Regions from separate parts of the Comamonas kerstersii genome, predicted to be linked through region 3. Evidence: predicted binding sites of a transcription regulator. Region 3 holds the regulator's gene; each other region holds the start of a gene.
The links. The regulator LexA, encoded in region 3, represses DNA repair genes until DNA is damaged. The targets are predictions, from matches to a motif close to ACTGTATNNNNATACAGT.
Positions count from the first base shown of each region.

Region 1: the regulator LexA is predicted to act here: its motif matches at 2,170-2,187, upstream of B5M06_RS10340 (DNA topoisomerase IV subunit B).
Region 2: the regulator LexA is predicted to act here: its motif matches at 3,522-3,539, upstream of B5M06_RS09500 (VRR-NUC domain-containing protein).

Region 1 is NZ_CP020121.1:2,210,988-2,216,531, forward strand. Features, by position in the region: gene B5M06_RS10330 (class I SAM-dependent methyltransferase) at 1-499, opposite strand, end outside; gene B5M06_RS17010 (hypothetical protein) at 511-672, opposite strand; gene B5M06_RS10335 (MFS transporter) at 703-1,899, opposite strand; gene B5M06_RS10340 (DNA topoisomerase IV subunit B) at 2,221-4,200, shown strand; gene parC (DNA topoisomerase IV subunit A) at 4,319-5,544, shown strand, end outside.
Region 2 is NZ_CP020121.1:2,022,303-2,027,846, forward strand. Features, by position in the region: gene B5M06_RS09485 (hypothetical protein) at 1-1,685, shown strand, start outside; gene B5M06_RS09490 (amidase) at 1,697-2,995, shown strand; gene B5M06_RS09495 (hypothetical protein) at 3,139-3,357, shown strand; gene B5M06_RS09500 (VRR-NUC domain-containing protein) at 3,572-5,275, shown strand; gene B5M06_RS09505 (hypothetical protein) at 5,266-5,544, shown strand, end outside.
Region 3 is NZ_CP020121.1:2,617,840-2,623,383, reverse strand. Features, by position in the region: gene lpxK (tetraacyldisaccharide 4'-kinase) at 1-664, shown strand, start outside; gene B5M06_RS12330 (Trm112 family protein) at 686-868, shown strand; gene kdsB (3-deoxy-manno-octulosonate cytidylyltransferase) at 874-1,635, shown strand; gene adk (adenylate kinase) at 2,039-2,695, shown strand; gene B5M06_RS12315 (asparaginase) at 2,753-3,730, opposite strand; gene lexA (transcriptional repressor LexA) at 3,799-4,470, shown strand; gene B5M06_RS12305 (hypothetical protein) at 4,574-4,798, shown strand; gene B5M06_RS17045 (hypothetical protein) at 4,838-5,002, shown strand.

The sequences.
Region 1 (5,544 bases), 410 kb from region 3:
CATAGACCACCACCTGCCAGCCGCTGCACACCTGCAGCAGCTCGCCGGGGGCCAGCAGAAAGTCTGGGCGCGAGGGCTTGCCGTAGGCGGCATTGCCCTGGCCAAAGGTTTCATAGATCAGCAGGCCACCATCGCGCACGCTGCCCAGCACCTGGGGCCACAGCGGCCGCCACAGGTAGTTGGTCACCACCACGGCATCAAACTGCTGGCCGGGCAGGGGCCAGGGGCCGTTTTCAATATCCGCTTCAATGGCGCGCACGCTGGCAGGCAGCTGTGCCAGGGCTTGCGGATTGCGGTCAATACCGGTGACATGGTGGCCCAGTGCCGCCAGAAAGCTGGCATGGCGGCCATTGCCGCAGGCCACGTCCAGCACCTGTGCGCCTGCAGGCAGCAGATGGGCAAAGCGCTGCACCCATTCAGAAGGGGCAGAAAGTGCAGACAGTGCAGAAGGTGCGGTCGCAGGCGTGCTGCCCTGCGGCAAAGCAATAGAACAAGTCATGGGGTGTGGGGTCAGAAGCAGGCCCAGACCTGGTCTGCCAGCGTCAGCATGAAGTCGGGCTGCAGGTACATGGCAAATACGGCCAGCAGGGCCAGGCAGACCACCACCCAGATCACGCCGCGCAGCCACGCGGGCAGTCTGGGCATGGAGGAGGGGGGAGAGGTGGTGGACATGCCTGTTATTGTGACAGCAGTGGCTGCAGCTTACGCCGCCGTTGCTGCCTGACGCTGCAGTGGCGCTTCACGCACGGGCAGGTTGACGAGGGCGGCAAATACGCCCAGCGCAATCGACAGATACCAGACCATGTCGTAATTGCCATTGATGTCATACAGATAGCCGCCCAGCCACACGCCCATGAAGCTGCCAATCTGGTGGCTGCAGAACACAAAGCCACCCAGCATGGACAGGTGTTGCACGCCAAAGATCTGTGCAATCGTGGCGTTCGTCAGCGGCACGGTAGACAGCCACAGAAAACCCATGGCTGCGGTGAACAGGTAGACCGACCAGTCCGACAGCGGAGTCAGCAGGAACAGCACCGTGACTACCGAGCGCATGCCGTAGATGCCTGCCAGCACATAGCGCTTGCGCATAGGGTACTTCTGGCCCAGATTGCCCGCCAGATAGGTGCCAAAGATATTGAACAGCCCCACCAGCGCCAGCCCCACGCTGGCCACATGGGGCGACATGCCAAAGTCCTTGAGGTAGCTGGGCATGTGCACACCAATAAACATCACCTGAAAGCCGCAGACAAAGTAGCCCGCCGTCAGCAGCACAAAGCTGGGGTTGGTCCATGCCTCCTTGAAGGCCTGCAGGGTGGACTGCTGGCGCTGCACGGGTTTGCCTGAGGCAAAGCCCGGCTCACGCAGGCCAAAGGCCAGTACGGCAATGATGAGGGCCATCACCGCCAGAATCATCAGCGCATTGCTCCAGCCAAAGGCGCTGATCAGGCCGCCCTCTACCGGCACCATGAAGAACTGGCCAAATGAGCCCGCCGCCGCCGTCACCCCCATGGCCCAGCTGCGCCGCTCCGGGGGAATCTGCCGCCCCAGCACACCATAGACCACGGCGTAGGTCGTGCCTGCCTGGGCCATGCCAATCATCAGCCCGGCAAACAGCGCAAACAGCAGCGTGGTGGGGGCCAGCGCCATGCCCACCAGCCCCAGTGCGTAGAGGATGGCTCCGCCAATGAGCACTTTGAAGGCCCCCATGCGGTCGGCAATCATGCCGATGAAAATGCCAAAAATGCCCCAGGACAGGTTCTGGATGGCAATGGCCAGCGAGAAGCTCTCACGCGTCCAGCCCATGTCCTGCGTAATGGGCTGCAGCCACAGGCCGAAGCCGTGGCGAATGCCCATGGACAGGGTGACGACCATGCCGCCGCACAGCAGCACCTGCAGCATGGGCAGGCGTTGCGGCGTCGTTTGTTGTGTATGGTTTTGCATGACAGCAATGTAGCGAAATGCGTTTGCAAAAGCTGCAACCTGCGCGATATGCATTGCACAAAGCTGCCATCGAATGGCACGATGGACGTTTTCAGACCCGTTCACCCCCGCCGCCATCCGGTGCAGCCATGCCCGCCTGTGGGCCTGTTCAGCTGGCATGCGGCATGGGCGTGAGCGGTGCCCATGCGGGGCCATGTGCCCTATTGCAGCCGGAGTCGACGATTGGTTACTGTGAATTTATCCAGCACTGAGCTGTGGCCGGAACTACAATCCGCCCCCATGGCAGCTAAACCCTCTACTTCTGCATCCGCCTATTCGGAAGGCTCAATCCGTGTTCTCAAGGGCCTGGAGCCCGTCAAGCAACGCCCCGGCATGTACACCCGCACCGACAACCCCCTGCACATCGTGCAGGAGGTGATCGACAACGCGGCGGACGAAGCACTGGCCGGATACGGTAAAAAAATCAAGGTCACATTGCACAGCGACGGCTCCGTCAGTGTGGAAGACGATGGCCGCGGCATTCCCTTTGGCCTGCACCCTGAAGAAAACGCTCCCGTGGTGGAGCTGGTCTTTACACGCCTGCACGCTGGCGGCAAGTTCGACAAAGGCAATGGCGGCGCGTACAGCTTCTCCGGCGGTCTGCACGGCGTGGGCGTCTCGGTGACGAACGCTCTGGCCACGCGCCTGGAAGTGACGGTGCACCGCGACGGTCAGGTCGCTTCTCTGGCCTTTGCTGGCGGTGATGTGGTTGAACCCTTGACCACCCGCGACATGGCCAGCGGCGACCGCAAGCACGGCACCACGGTGCGTGTGTGGCCGGATGCCAAATACTTTGACAGCGCCAACCTGCCCATGCATGAGCTGGTGCACCTGCTGCGCTCCAAGGCCGTGCTCATGCCCGGTGTGAGCGTGACGCTGACCAACGAAAAGAACAAGGACGTTCAGCAGTGGCAGTACAAGGGTGGCCTGAAGGACTACCTCTCGCAGACGCTGAATGCCGACCCCGTCATCCCGCTGCTCGAAGGCGAAGCTTATGCCGACAAGCACAGCGACACCTTCAGCGAAGGCGAAGGCGCCGCCTGGTGCCTGGCCTTTACCGAGTTGGGCACGCCCGTGCGCGAAAGCTATGTGAACCTGATTCCCACCACCGCAGGCGGCACGCATGAAAGCGGCCTGCGCGATGGTCTGTTCCAGGCTGTGAAAAGCTTTATCGAGCTGCATGCGCTGCTGCCCAAGGGCGTCAAGCTCATGCCTGATGACGTCTTCGCCCGTGCCAGCTTTGTGCTCTCGGCCAAGGTGCTGGACCCGCAGTTCCAGGGCCAGGTCAAGGAAAAGCTTAACAGTCGTGACGCCGTGCGTCTGGTCTCCAGCTTTGTGAAGCCCGCCATGGAGCTGTGGCTCAACGCCAATGTGGAGCACGGCAAAAAGATTGCAGAGCTGGCCATCAAGGCTGCCCAGACCCGCCAGAAAGCGGGTCAGAAGGTGGAAAAGCGCAAGGGCTCCGGCGTGGCCGTGCTGCCCGGCAAGCTCACCGACTGCGAAAGCCGCGACATCTCCGTCAATGAAGTGTTTCTGGTGGAGGGCGACTCCGCCGGTGGTTCGGCCAAGATGGGCCGCGACAAGGAAACCCAGGCCATCCTGCCCCTGCGCGGCAAGGTGCTCAACACCTGGGAAGTGGAGCGCGACCGCCTGTTTGCCAACAACGAAGTGCACGACATTTCTGTAGCGATTGGCGTAGACCCCCATGGCCCCGATGACGAGCCTGACCTGTCCGGCCTGCGCTACGGCAAGATCTGCATCTTGAGCGATGCGGATGTGGACGGCTCCCACATCCAGGTGCTGCTGCTGACACTCTTCTTCAAGCACTTCCCCAAGCTCATCGAGACAGGCCATGTCTACATCGCCCTGCCGCCGCTGTTCCGGGTGGACGTGCCTGCGCGCGGCAAAAAGCCTGCGGCCAAGGTCTATGCGCTGGACGAGGGCGAACTGAACGCTATCCTCGACAAGGCCGCCAAGGAAGGTGTGGCACGCGAGAAGTGCCAGATCAGCCGTTTCAAGGGCCTGGGCGAGATGAACGCCGAGCAGCTGTGGGAAACCACCCTCAACCCCGACACGCGCCGCCTGCTGCCCGTGCAGGTGGAGGATCTGGACCTCGCCACTTCCGAGCTCATCTTCGGTCAGCTCATGGGCAAGGGCGAAGCCGCCGCACGCCGCGAGCTGATGGAACTGCACGGCAACGATGTGGAAGTGGACATCTGAGCCCGTGCCCGCCACGGCCTGTCGCCTTTTTCTTTTTTCAGCAGCAGTGCGCCACCATGCGCACTGCCTTATCTGACAAGGCTTGCTGCCCCGGCAGCAGCCCACCCCCGACATACGTATGAGCGATCAACCCGAAGTCGAAGCAGTTCAACCCTCTACCGTAGCAGCACCTTTGCTCGATCTGGCCACGCAGGCCGCCGGTGATGCGCTGGAGCTGGGCCAGTACGCCCGCCGTGCCTATCTGGAATACGCGCTGAGCGTGGTCAAGGGCCGTGCCCTGCCTGATGTGGCCGATGGCATGAAGCCCGTGCAGCGCCGCATTCTGTACGCCATGGGCCGCATGGGCCTGAGCTACTCCGGCACCAACAACAACACCCCTGCCAAGCCCGTCAAATCCGCCCGTGTGGTCGGTGACGTGCTGGGCCGCTTTCACCCCCACGGTGACCAGTCTGCCTACGACGCGCTGGTGCGCATGGCGCAGGACTTCAGCCAGCGCTACCCGCTGATTGACGGCCAGGGCAACTTCGGCAGCCGCGACGGTGACGGCGCAGCCGCCATGCGCTACACCGAAGCGCGCCTGAGCAAAATCACCACGCTGCTGCTCGATGAAATCGACGAAGGCACGGTGAACTTTGTGCCCAACTACGACGGCTCCACGCAGGAGCCCCAGCAGCTGCCCGCACGCCTGCCCTTTGCCTTGCTCAATGGCGCCAGCGGTATTGCTGTGGGTCTGGCCACCGAAATCCCCAGCCACAACCTGCGTGAAGTGGCCGATGCCTGCGTGGCGCTGATCAAAAAGCCCGCCATGCTGGACGATGAGCTGTACGCCCTGATTCCCGGCCCGGACTACCCCGGCGGCGGCCAGATCATCAGCAGCGCGGCAGACATTCGCCATGCCTACAGCACCGGCCGCGGCAGCCTGAAGGTGCGCGCACGCTGGACGATCGAAGAGCTGGCGCGCGGCCAGTGGCAGATGGTGGTCAACGAACTGCCGCCCGGCGTGTCGGCCCAGAAAATCCTGGAAGAGATCGAAGAACTCTCCAACCCCAAGGTCAAGGCAGGCAAGAAGGCGCTGACGCAGGAGCAGCAGCAGCTCAAGGCCACGGTGCTTTCCGTGCTCGACAGCGTGCGCGACGAGTCCAGCAAGAGCGCCCCCGTGCGTCTGGTGATCGAGCCCAAGACCAGCAAGACCCCGCAGCAGGAGCTGATCACCATCTTGCTGGCCCACACCAGCCTGGAAACCTCGGCCAGCATCAACCTCACCTCCATCGGCCTGGACGGCAAGCCCGTGCAGAAGTCGCTGCGCCGCATGCTCGAAGAGTGGGCGGCCTTCCGCCAGCAGAC
Region 2 (5,544 bases), 600 kb from region 3:
GCGATGGCCAGCCCGGCCTGGGCCGAGCCCAGCTGGATAACTTCTTTACCGATGTACAGGCCATTGCCAGCTGGCATGCGCAGGCACAGACCAATACCTGCTCCCTGCCCAGCCAGGAGCAGGCCGTGGCTGCTGCCTCGGCCCTGAATGCCGTGCAGGCCAAGGTGGAGGACTTTTTTGCCCGTGCGCATCTGGCCGCCTTTGATGCCAAGGCACAGCAGGCGCTCAGCCCCACGGCTGAAGGCTATGCCGCGCTGGGCACGCAGGTGCTGACGCAGCAGGACGCAGCCATTGCAGCCCTGCCGCTGGCGCAGTTCACGGCGGATGCGGTGCTGCCGCTGCGCCAGGGCATCAATCCTGCGTGGGCGCAGGCCATGGAGGAATTCCGCAGGACCGTCGTCCAGCCTTTGCTGGGCGATGTGGACAGCCTGCAGGTGGAGCAGTGGAATGCCGTGAAGGCGCAGCTGTCTGCGTGTCAGGCATGGCTGGCTGCCTACCCTCAAACCCCGCTGGGCCATCTGGGTGCGGAAGAAGCGCAGGCCCTCTTGAACAGTGGTCTGCAGGAGCAGCTGCAGCAGCTGATCGAGCGGGATGAAGCCGAGCAGCAGCACAGCCAGCGTGTGGTGGCGCTGGAAAAGCTGATCCGCTTTCAGCGTGACCTGCTGGCGCTGCTGAACAATTTTGTGAACTTCGCCCACTTCTATCGCCGCGAGGGTGCAGCCTTCCAGTCGGGGACGCTGTACTTGGATGGCCGCAGTTGCGACCTGACGGTGGATGTGACCGACCCCGGCGCACACGCCACACTGGCGGGCATGGCCAAGGTCTATCTGGCGTACTGCGAATGCCGCCGCAATGGGGTAAAGCGCAATATCGTCGCCGCCTTTACGGCGGGGGATGTGGACTTCCTGTTCGTAGGCCGCAACGGTATCTTCTATGACCGTGATGGCCATGACTGGGATGCCACCATCACCAAGCTCATCGAGAACCCCACCAGCATTGGCCAGGCCTTCTTCTCGCCGTACAAGAAGTTTGTGCGCATGATTGAAGAGCAGGTGGCCAAGCGTGCTGCCGCCAAGAACGAGAGCGTCACGGCCAATCTGAACACCCAGGCTGCCAAGCTCACCGAACTGGCCACGACACCGGCAGCACCTGCCGCTGCACCTGCAGCCCGCAAGACAGACGTCGGAACGGTAGCTGCCATTGGCGTGGCCATGGGCTCCATCAGCACCATGGTGGTGGCAATTTTTGGCAAGTTCATTGAACTGGGCCCCTGGATTCCAGTGGCGTTGATTGGCCTGATCCTGGCCATCTCGGGCCCCAGCATGCTGATTGCCTGGCTCAAGCTGCGTGAGCGCAGTCTGGGGCCCATTCTGGATGCCAGTGGCTGGGCCATCAATGGCCGCATGAAGATCAATCTGCCTCTGGGTAACTCACTGTCGCAGACCGCCAAGGTGCCGCTGAACGCCAAGCGCACCATGCATGACCCCTATGCAGTCAACTACGCCAAACGCTGGCTGTGGGCGCTGCTGATCGTCGTGCTGGGCTTGGCTTTGGCATGGGGCGCTGGCTGGCTGGACAAGATGCTGCCTGCTTCCATGCAGCGCATGGAGGTGGTGACCAGCACGGAAGTGGAAGTGGTGACTGCACCAGCTCCCGTTCCCGCTCCAGCCACTGAAGCGCAATGAGTGCCAGCGCCATGACTGCTTTGCAACGTACCCAGCAGGCGCTGCAGGCTATTGCAGAGGCAGGTGCTGAAGGCATGCGCATCTTCACCCGTGTCTATGCCGATGCCGCGCTGGCTGCCGCACAGGCAGCCGATGCGCGTGCTGCAGCAGGCATTTGCCTTGGGCCGCTGGATGGGCGCATTGTGTCCATCAAGGACTTGTTCGATGTGGCGGGCGAGCCCACCACGGCTGGCTCTAAAGTGCTGCGTGAGGCAGCCCCTGCTGCGCAGGATGCCGTCATCGTGCAGCGCCTGCGTGCTGCCGGTGCCATCGTGATTGGCAAGACGAACATGACGGAGTTCGCCTTCTCCGGCATTGGTATCAATCCGCACTACGGCACACCGGGCAATGCGCATGACGCAACACGCATTCCCGGCGGCTCCTCCTCAGGCGCAGGCGTGGCGGTGGCGCGCGGCATGTGCGAGATCGCGATTGGCTCGGACACCGGTGGCTCCATCCGCATTCCTTCCGCACTCAACGGTGTCACGGGCTTCAAGCCCACGCAGGCGCGTGTGCCACGTACGGGGGCATTTCCGTTGTCGTTCACGCTGGACACCGTCGGCCCACTGGCGCGCAGCGTGTTCGACTGTGCCATGACCGATGCCGTGCTGGCCCAGCAGCCCTGGCAGCCGCTGGTGCCACGCCATGTGCAGGGCCTGCGTGTAGGCGTGCCGCGTGGCCTGCTGTTCACACAGGCCGATGCGCAGGTGCTGGCCGCCTTCGAGCAGTTCGTGGCCCGGCTGCAGCAGGCACAGGCGCTGGTGCAGGATGTGGATCTGGAGGACTGGATCACCGCGCCATTCCGTCTGCAGGAGCAGGGCACGCTGATCGCAGCCGAAGCTGCACACATCCACCAGGACTTGCTGGCAGAGGGCAAGGTCGAGCAGCTGGACCCGCTGGTGCTCTCGCGCATTCGCCGGGGAGAAACCATCAGCGCGGCGCACTACGTGGGTGTGCAGCAGGCACGTGCGCAACTGCTGCCACAGCTCGATGCCGCCATGGCCGATTTCGACCTGCTGGCCCTGCCCACCGTGCCGCTGCTGGCGCCGACCATCGAAAGCCTGAGCGATGAGGCGCGCTTCCACACCACCAATGTGCTGATGCTGCGCAACACCTCGGTGTTCAACTTCTATGACCTGCCGGCGGTGTCGCTGCCCTTGCCACGCCAGGCGGGCGAGCTGCCTGTGGGCGTGATGCTGGTGGGCCAGCGCGGTGCAGACCGCCAGCTGCTGGCCATGGCTGCGGCCGTGGAACAGCATCTGCAGGCGTAGCGCAAGCCAGCCAGCAGCGGGCTCTGGCCGCAGGTGTTCCACCCATGGCCAGAGTCCCTGCTTCTATAGCACGCACTGCCTGGTTTCTGCAGTGTGCATGCGGCAATCTTGGTTTATTGACGGGTGCTAGACTCGCGCCCCTTATGCAAAACTACAAAGAAACGCCCTTCGATTTAATGGTCATTGACGCCTTTATTGCAGCCAAGTCCTTGACCATCACTGACAAAGCCCGTGTCATTATTGGCCGCTATATGCAAGCGCACTTTGCGGATGAAAACAATCCCCGCATCCCCAAGCTGGCTGCACGCTTGCAAGCCATCAATGCAGCGGCAGCGCTGGAAGAAGACGAAGACGACGAATAAGCTTTGTTTCTTGAGGCCCCCAAAGGTTCTTGCTTGCAAGAACCTTTTTTGTTTTGAGGTGCAGGATTTATAAAAAATATGGCTCTCACGCGATGCAGCAAGCGCTGGCAGCTATATCTGCAGTAGCAAACCAGCCACTGTGGGATAGGCGCAAACCGTAAATCACTGTTTTTCTATACAGTCTTGCCTTCGGTTTTTTGCTGCTTGCTCTCTCATGTCTGCCACCGCTGCGGCGGCTGCCATTGCGCCGCACCGCTTCTATTACCTGCACAACTTTTGCCAGGCGCTGGACTGGATCCGCCAGCGCTACAGCGACTTGCTGGCTGCCCCCGAGTACGCCTGGCTACAGCAGTTCCATGCCTTGCCGCAGCCCTCGCAGGCCCTGCTGGTGCGCATGCTGATGCGGCGCGGGCCATGGTTCAGGGCCAGCAAGCTGCAGTACGACGAGATTGGCGACACCGCACAGGCTGCAGCTCCCTTGCTGGCACTGCAGTGGCTGCAGGCCGATGCCGACATGGACGTGGCCACGCTGTTTGATCTGTACACCCGCGCTGAGCTGCAGCACATCCTGCGCGCGCAGGCACTGCCAGCGCAGCAGCGCAAGCAGGACTGGCTGCAGACGCTGCAGGCGCAGGGCCTGCCCGCACGCCCCTATGCGCAGTGGCACCCCGAGGCCACAGAAACCGGCTGGCGACTTAGCGACAGTACACGCACGCTGTGCGAGCGCTTCAGGCTCATGTTCTTTGGCAATCTGCGCCAGGACTGGTCGGAGTTTGTGCTGGCCGACCTGGGCATTTTTCGCTATGAAAGCGTGCCACTCACCCCGGCTGCGCGCGCCTTCCAGTGCCGTGAAAATGTGGACACCTATCTCGCCATGCAGGTCTGCCGCGAGGCTTTGCACGCGGAAACGGTGGATGCTGCGGCATTGATGGAGCAGCTGGCGCAATGTGCCAGCTCCAATCCCTGGCTGGAGCGCCGCCGTAGCAGGCTGCTGATGCAGCTGGGCCAGGCCTGCGAAAAAGCCCGGGACTGGCAAGCGGCACAGGCCGTGTACGCGCAATGCCGCTACCCCGGCGCACGCCACCGGCTGGTGCGCGTGCTGGAGCTGCAGGGCGAACATGCACCCGCCCTGGCGCTGGCTCAGGCAGCCTTGCAAACGCCGGAGAGCGAAGAAGAGCAGCAAAAGCTGCAGCGCATGCTGCCACGCCTGCTGCGGCATACAGGCACTCCAGCACCACGGCAGCGCGCGCGTGCTGCCGTGGTGGAAGACAGCATGCGCATCGACATCTGCCTGCCGCTGCCCGCTACAGCCTGTAGTGTGGAAGCTGCCTTGCGCAACCACTGGCATGCCGATGATGCGCCGGTGTTCTATGTGGAGAACACGCTGATCACCGCACTGTTCGGGCTGCTGTGCTGGCCTGCCATTTTTGCGCCGGTGCAGGGTGCGTTTTTTCACCCGTTCCAGAGCGCACCCGCCGACTTCAGCACGCCAGACTTTGTGCAGCGTCGTGCCGATGTGTTTGCGCAGTGCCTGGCACAGCTGCAGGACGGGCGCTACCGTGCCACCATCGTGCAGCGCTTTGCCGACAAGCATGGCCTGCAAAACCCGTTCGTGGTCTGGCAGGTGCTGGATGCAGAAGTGCTGCAGCTGGCGCTGGATTGCATCCCCGCCACGCATTTGCAGCGCATGTTCGAGCGCCTGCTGGCCGACCCGCGCAACCACCGCACGGGCTTGCCAGATTTGATCCGTTTCTGGCCTGCCGAGCAGCGCTATGCAATGGTGGAAGTCAAAGCACCGGGTGACAAGCTGCAGGACAACCAGATCCGCTGGCTGCAGTTTTTTGCCCAGCACGGCATTCCTGCGCAGGTGTGTCATGTGACCTGGCACACCGAAGCAGCCACAGCCCTATGCGCATGAGCATTGGCGTGCGCGCTCTGTGCGCATTCACTGCCCGCGAAGGCGATCTGGACTTGCGCTTTACGCCCGCACCCAGCGCGGTGCAGGGCATGCAAGGTCACAGACAGGTGCAGCAAAAGCGGCAGGCCGCCAGTGCCAGCTATCAGGTGGAAGTGGTACTGCAGGGCCAGTGGCAGGACTTGCACATCCATGGCCGCGCCGATGGCTATGAGCCCGCCACGCAGACGCTCGAAGAAATCAAGACCTGCCGTGGTGATGAGTGCAGATGT
Region 3 (5,544 bases):
TGAACCCCTGCTGATGGCGCGTAGCAGCGGCGTTCCCGTGTTTGTGGCGCAGCGCCGCATCGAGGCTGCACGCGCCCTGCTACAGGCCTATCCAGCCACACAGGCACTGGTCTGTGACGATGGACTGCAGCACCTGGCCCTGCAGCGCGATGTGGAAGTCTGCGTCTTTAACAACGAAGGCATTGGCAATGGCTGGCTGCTGCCCGCAGGCCCTTTGCGTGAACCGTGGCCGCGCAAGGTATCTGCCGTGCTGCACACCGGCGCACTGCCCGCACACACGCCTGCCAGCACCCCCAGCTTTGGGCTGCAGCGCCAGCTTGCCTCCTATGCCATCAATCAACTCGGCGAGCGCATGCCGCTGGATGCGCTGCGCAGCCAGCCGCTGCATGCCGTAGCAGGCATTGCCCGGCCTGAGGATTTCTTCCACATGCTGCAGGCCGCTGGCTTGTCACTGCACAGCACCGAAGCTTTGCCTGACCACTACAATTTTGAAAGCTGGCAGCGCCCGACTGATGAGCGTCTTGCCGTGATTTGCACAGAAAAAGATGCCGCCAAAATCTGGCAGCATCTGCCCCATGCCTGGGCCGTCCCCCTGCAAGCGCAGGTGGAATCCGGGTATTTCGATCTGCTGGATCGTCTGCTGTGCCTATCATCCACCCATTAAGAACACAACTGCGACACCGCCATGGATCCCAAACTGCTTGAACTCTTGGTCTGCCCCGTCACCAAAGGCCCACTGCGCTTTGACAAAGAACGCCAGGAGCTGATCTCCCAGAGCGCACGTCTGGCCTATCCCGTGCGTGACGGCATGCCCATCCTGCTCGAAAACGAGGCCCGTCCTCTGGAAGACAGCGAGCTGGAAGGGTAAGCGCCATGGCGTTCATCGTATTGGTTCCGGCACGCCTGGCCTCCAGCCGCCTGCCTAACAAGCCGCTGGCAGATATTGCCGGGCTGCCCATGGTCGTGCGCGTAGCCATGCAGGCGCGCCAGAGCGCGGCAGCCCGCGTGGTTGTCGCTGCCGACAGCGATGCCATCGTGCAGGCCTGCGCCGCCCATGGTGTGGAAGCCGTGCTCACGCGCGCTGACCACCCCAGCGGCAGCGACCGTCTGGCTGAAGCCTGCGAAAAACTGGGCCTCAGCGGTGAAGATATGGTGGTCAATGTGCAAGGTGACGAGCCATTGATCGACCCCGCGCTGATCGATGCCGTGGCCCAGGTGCTGGCTCAGGCACCGCAGGCCAGCATGGGCACAGCCGCCCACCCCATCGCCAGCCGGGATGAATACCTGAACCCCAACGTGGTCAAAGTGGTCTGCAACGCTGCGGGTCTGGCCAGCTATTTCAGCCGTGCCCCCATTCCCTTTCACCGCGACCGCGCCAGCGAGCAGTGGTGGAGTGCAGACAGCAGCTTTACCCCGCTGCGCCACATCGGCATATACGCATACAAGGCAGGGTTTTTGCGCCAGTTTCCACAGCTCACGCCTGCGCCCACGGAGCAGACAGAGTCGCTGGAGCAGCTGCGCGCACTATGGCATGGTCACCAGATTGCCGTGCATATCACGCAGCAGGCCCCGGGCGCTGGCGTGGACACACCCGAAGATCTGGAACGCGTACGTGCCCACTTCCAGCATGACTAAGGCTTTCATATTTCAGTAATTTCTGAAATATTCAATTAAAATAGGAGCAGTTACCGCTTGCTGCTTCTATGTTTGCAAAACATTTGTTTTGCAAACCGTGTAAAAACTAGCGCAAGCCGCTCTCTTTTTTGATAGTTGCTTGCCGCTGTCATGGCTTTTCATCGGCGGATGAGAAAACCCTGACCTATACCCGATACGCATCACAGCAAGCACCCCAATGCATAGTTGTCAAGCGCCTGCGATGGCCGCACGAAAACAGCCTGCCCGTGCAAATTGGCCGCGCTGTAAGCCCCTGACAAGGCCGTGCGTGCTATCCTTGAGCGGATAACGTGCGGCTGCCGCCTGCTTTTTCCATCTGAAAAAGCCCCGCTCCGCCAAGAATTTCTACATATCGAGGATCTCCATGAAACTGATTTTGTTGGGCGCACCCGGCGCCGGCAAGGGCACGCAAGCCGCCTTCATCTGCAAGAAGTTCGGCATCCCCCAGATCTCTACCGGTGACATGCTGCGTGCTGCCGTCAAGGCTGGCACTCCTCTGGGCCTGCAAGCCAAGGCCGTGATGGAAGCTGGTCAGCTCGTGAGCGACGACCTGATCATCAACCTGGTCAAGGAACGCATTGCGCAGGCTGACTGCGCCAACGGTTTCCTGTTCGACGGCTTCCCCCGCACCATCCCCCAAGCTGACGCCATGAAGGCTGCTGGCGTGGATCTGGACTACGTGCTGGAAATCGACGTGCCTTTTGAAGCCATCATCGAGCGCATGAGCGGTCGCCGCTCGCACCCCGCTTCGGGCCGTACCTACCACGTCAAGTTCAACCCACCCCAGGTGGAAGGCAAGGACGACGTGACTGGCGAGCCTCTGGTGCAGCGCGACGACGACAAGGAAGAAACCGTCAAGAAGCGTCTGGACGTGTACAGCAGCCAGACCCGCCCTCTGGTGGACTACTATCAGAACTGGGCCAAGGAAGAGCCTGCCAAGGCTCCCAAGTACCGTTCCATCAGCGGCATGGGCAGTGTGGATGAAATCACCGCTCGCGTCTTTGCTGCACTGGACGCCTGATCCTCTGCGTGACACGCATTTGCAAAGCTGCCCTCGGGCAGCTTTTTTCATGCCTGTCTACAGGCTGTGTGGCGCTTGCTGCAGCAACGCCAGCATCAGGCTGATGCGCGCCTTGACGGGGCTGAGTGCCACCACATTGGCATCTCGCTCACCATCGGCCAGCACAATCACACCTTGCTCACAGCGCGTGCAGCGCCACACTGGCACGCCCTGCGCCACGGCGCGCTGCAATGCCTCCAGCAGGCGCTGGTGGATAGAACCATTGCCCGTACCTGCCACCACCAGGCCCTGAACCCCTGCAGCCACCAGTGCATCCACAGCTTCTGGCCGCGCCAGCGCAGTGCTGGTGACGATTTCCACCCACGGCCACTGGGCAGCAGGCCTATCCCAGACTGCAGCCGGTAGAGCCTGCTTCACAGTGCATGCCTGTGGCTGCAGCTCAGAAGCCCAGCGCACACGCCCTTCTTCCACCCAGCCTGCAGGCCCTTGCGCACCCGAGGCGAATGCGTTGACACGATAAGGATGCACCTTGCGCACCCACTGCGCACTGTAAATTTCTCCCACGGCGGTCATCCATACCCCTGCCACACTGCTGGCGGCACAGATCAGCGCATCCCGCAAATTCGCAGGACCATCGGCAGAAAGCGCGGTGGCCGGGCGCATGGCGCAGGTCAGCACCACAGGCTTGGCTGGCTGCAGTGCCAGCTGCAGAAACCACGCGGTTTCTTCCAGCGTGTCTGTGCCATGGGTAATGACGATGCCTGCCACATCCTCCTGTGCCAGCCACTTCTGGCAGGCCTGCGCCAGCTGCTGCCAGGTCTGCACATCCATGTCTTTGCTGTCGAGCTGTGCGACCTGCTCTACCTCCAGCGCAAAGTGCTCCTGCAAGGCCAGCTGTGCAATGGGCTGTAGCAGCTCAGCAACACCAATTTGCCCCGCCTTGTAGCCCACGCTGCCGCCCATGGCTGCGCCCTGGCCTGCAATCGTCCCCCCGGTCCCCAGGACCACGATTTTTCTTGTTGCTAACACTTGCATCCCTTATGGAACTGGTTAAAAATACAGGTACTGGATAAACACACAGTTATCCTTTCTGAAGGACAGGCATGGAGCACACCACACTCACCCCCCGGCAACAGCAAATTTTGGACCTCATCCAGGACGCCATTGCACGCACGGGCGCACCACCCACCCGTGCAGAAATCGCACGCACCCTCGGTTTTAAATCGGCCAACGCCGCAGAAGAACACCTCAAGGCCCTGGCACGCAAGGGCGTGCTGGAGCTGGTCAGTGGTACCTCGCGTGGCATTCGCCTGGTCAGCGACACCGTGCGCCGCATCAATGCCGCACGTGGCACCCACTTTGATCTGCCCATGCCTGAGATGCAGCCCATGCTGCTGCCTCTGGTAGGCCGCGTGGCTGCTGGCTCACCCATTTTGGCGCAAGAACATATTGACCAGAGCTTTGCGGTGGAAAGCAGCATGTTCCCCACCAAGCCTGACTACCTGCTGCGCGTGCGCGGCATGTCCATGCGCGATGCGGGCATCCTGGACGGCGACTTGCTGGCCGTCAAAACCACGCACGAAGCACGCAATGGCCAGATCGTTGTCGCCCGTCTGGGCGATGAGGTCACCGTCAAGCGCCTGCAGAAAACGCCCCATGGCATTGAGCTGCACCCAGAGAACCCGGACTACCCCGTCATCCACGTCCGCCAGGAAGAAAGCTTTGCGATTGAAGGTCTGGCCGTTGGTCTGATCCGCAACAGCCTCCAGCTCTAAACCGCCACCCGCTCCTTTTTCCCGTTTTGCCATGCTGCGCACACGCGCCGCAGGGAGAGTTTTTGCCTGCTCTAGCCTGTCCTCTGCTTCTCAGGAGACCACCATGTCCATGACTTTCTGCCAGCTGCCTATGTCTCGCATCACCACGGCCACCATGGCCAGCAATGAGGCGCACTTCTTGCCTCAGGCGCTGCCCCACAACGTGCGCCTGCTGCGCCGTGCCCACGACCCGGATCGCACCCGCTTTGTCATGAGCGGTCGGCTGTCAGACGTCTGCGCTGCTTTGGAACAACTGGCAGAGCAGGAGCAGCGTAATGTCTGTCTGTAGCGCAGGTACTGTGTGTACCTGACACAAGGAGCTCGCAGCATGAACACGCCAGACACTCCAAAGCCACGCCAGCCCGTGCAACCCAGCACTGGTGGACTGCTGGGCCGCCACTTCACCTACCGCCCCGCGGCACAGACCGATGTCCGCGTGACCTGGGAGCGGGCCAAAAAACAGTCGCCCCACCCGCAGCCGCCTGCACGCTAGCCGTCCTGCACTGCAGGCTGCCAAAGATGTGAGACAGCCGTCTCGGCCTGCCACGCAAGCGCCCACCTCCCCCCTTCAGAACAGCCGTGCGCGCCCATGAGAGCGCTACTGGCGCAGGCGGAACGACCACAACGCAGATCAGGCGCAGATCATCCACACCACCTCACAGCGGGGTTGCACAACTGCTTCAATCAGCCTGCCAACACCTGAATACATAGCAGCCAGCGCCTATGTATGAATGATTTCAGGCTCAAAACTATCTAAAACCCTGTTTTTACGAGCGCTAGCTGCTATTTATTTTTAAGCATTCGCTATCCACAACGGTAAGCGACGTGCACACATACCAGCGCTCCCAAGTATCTGTACCTCCACAGCGCTTCAAAACAGTGCATGCCATCACACTGACTGCACCAGTACAGACCAGCTGCGCAAGCAACATACAAAAACTGCATACAAAAAGCAGGCATAGCTTTTGCTGAATCTGGAGACCCAACACTGCCGCCAGCACCTCCATACCGTGCTGCGGCTGTTTTGACCACCAC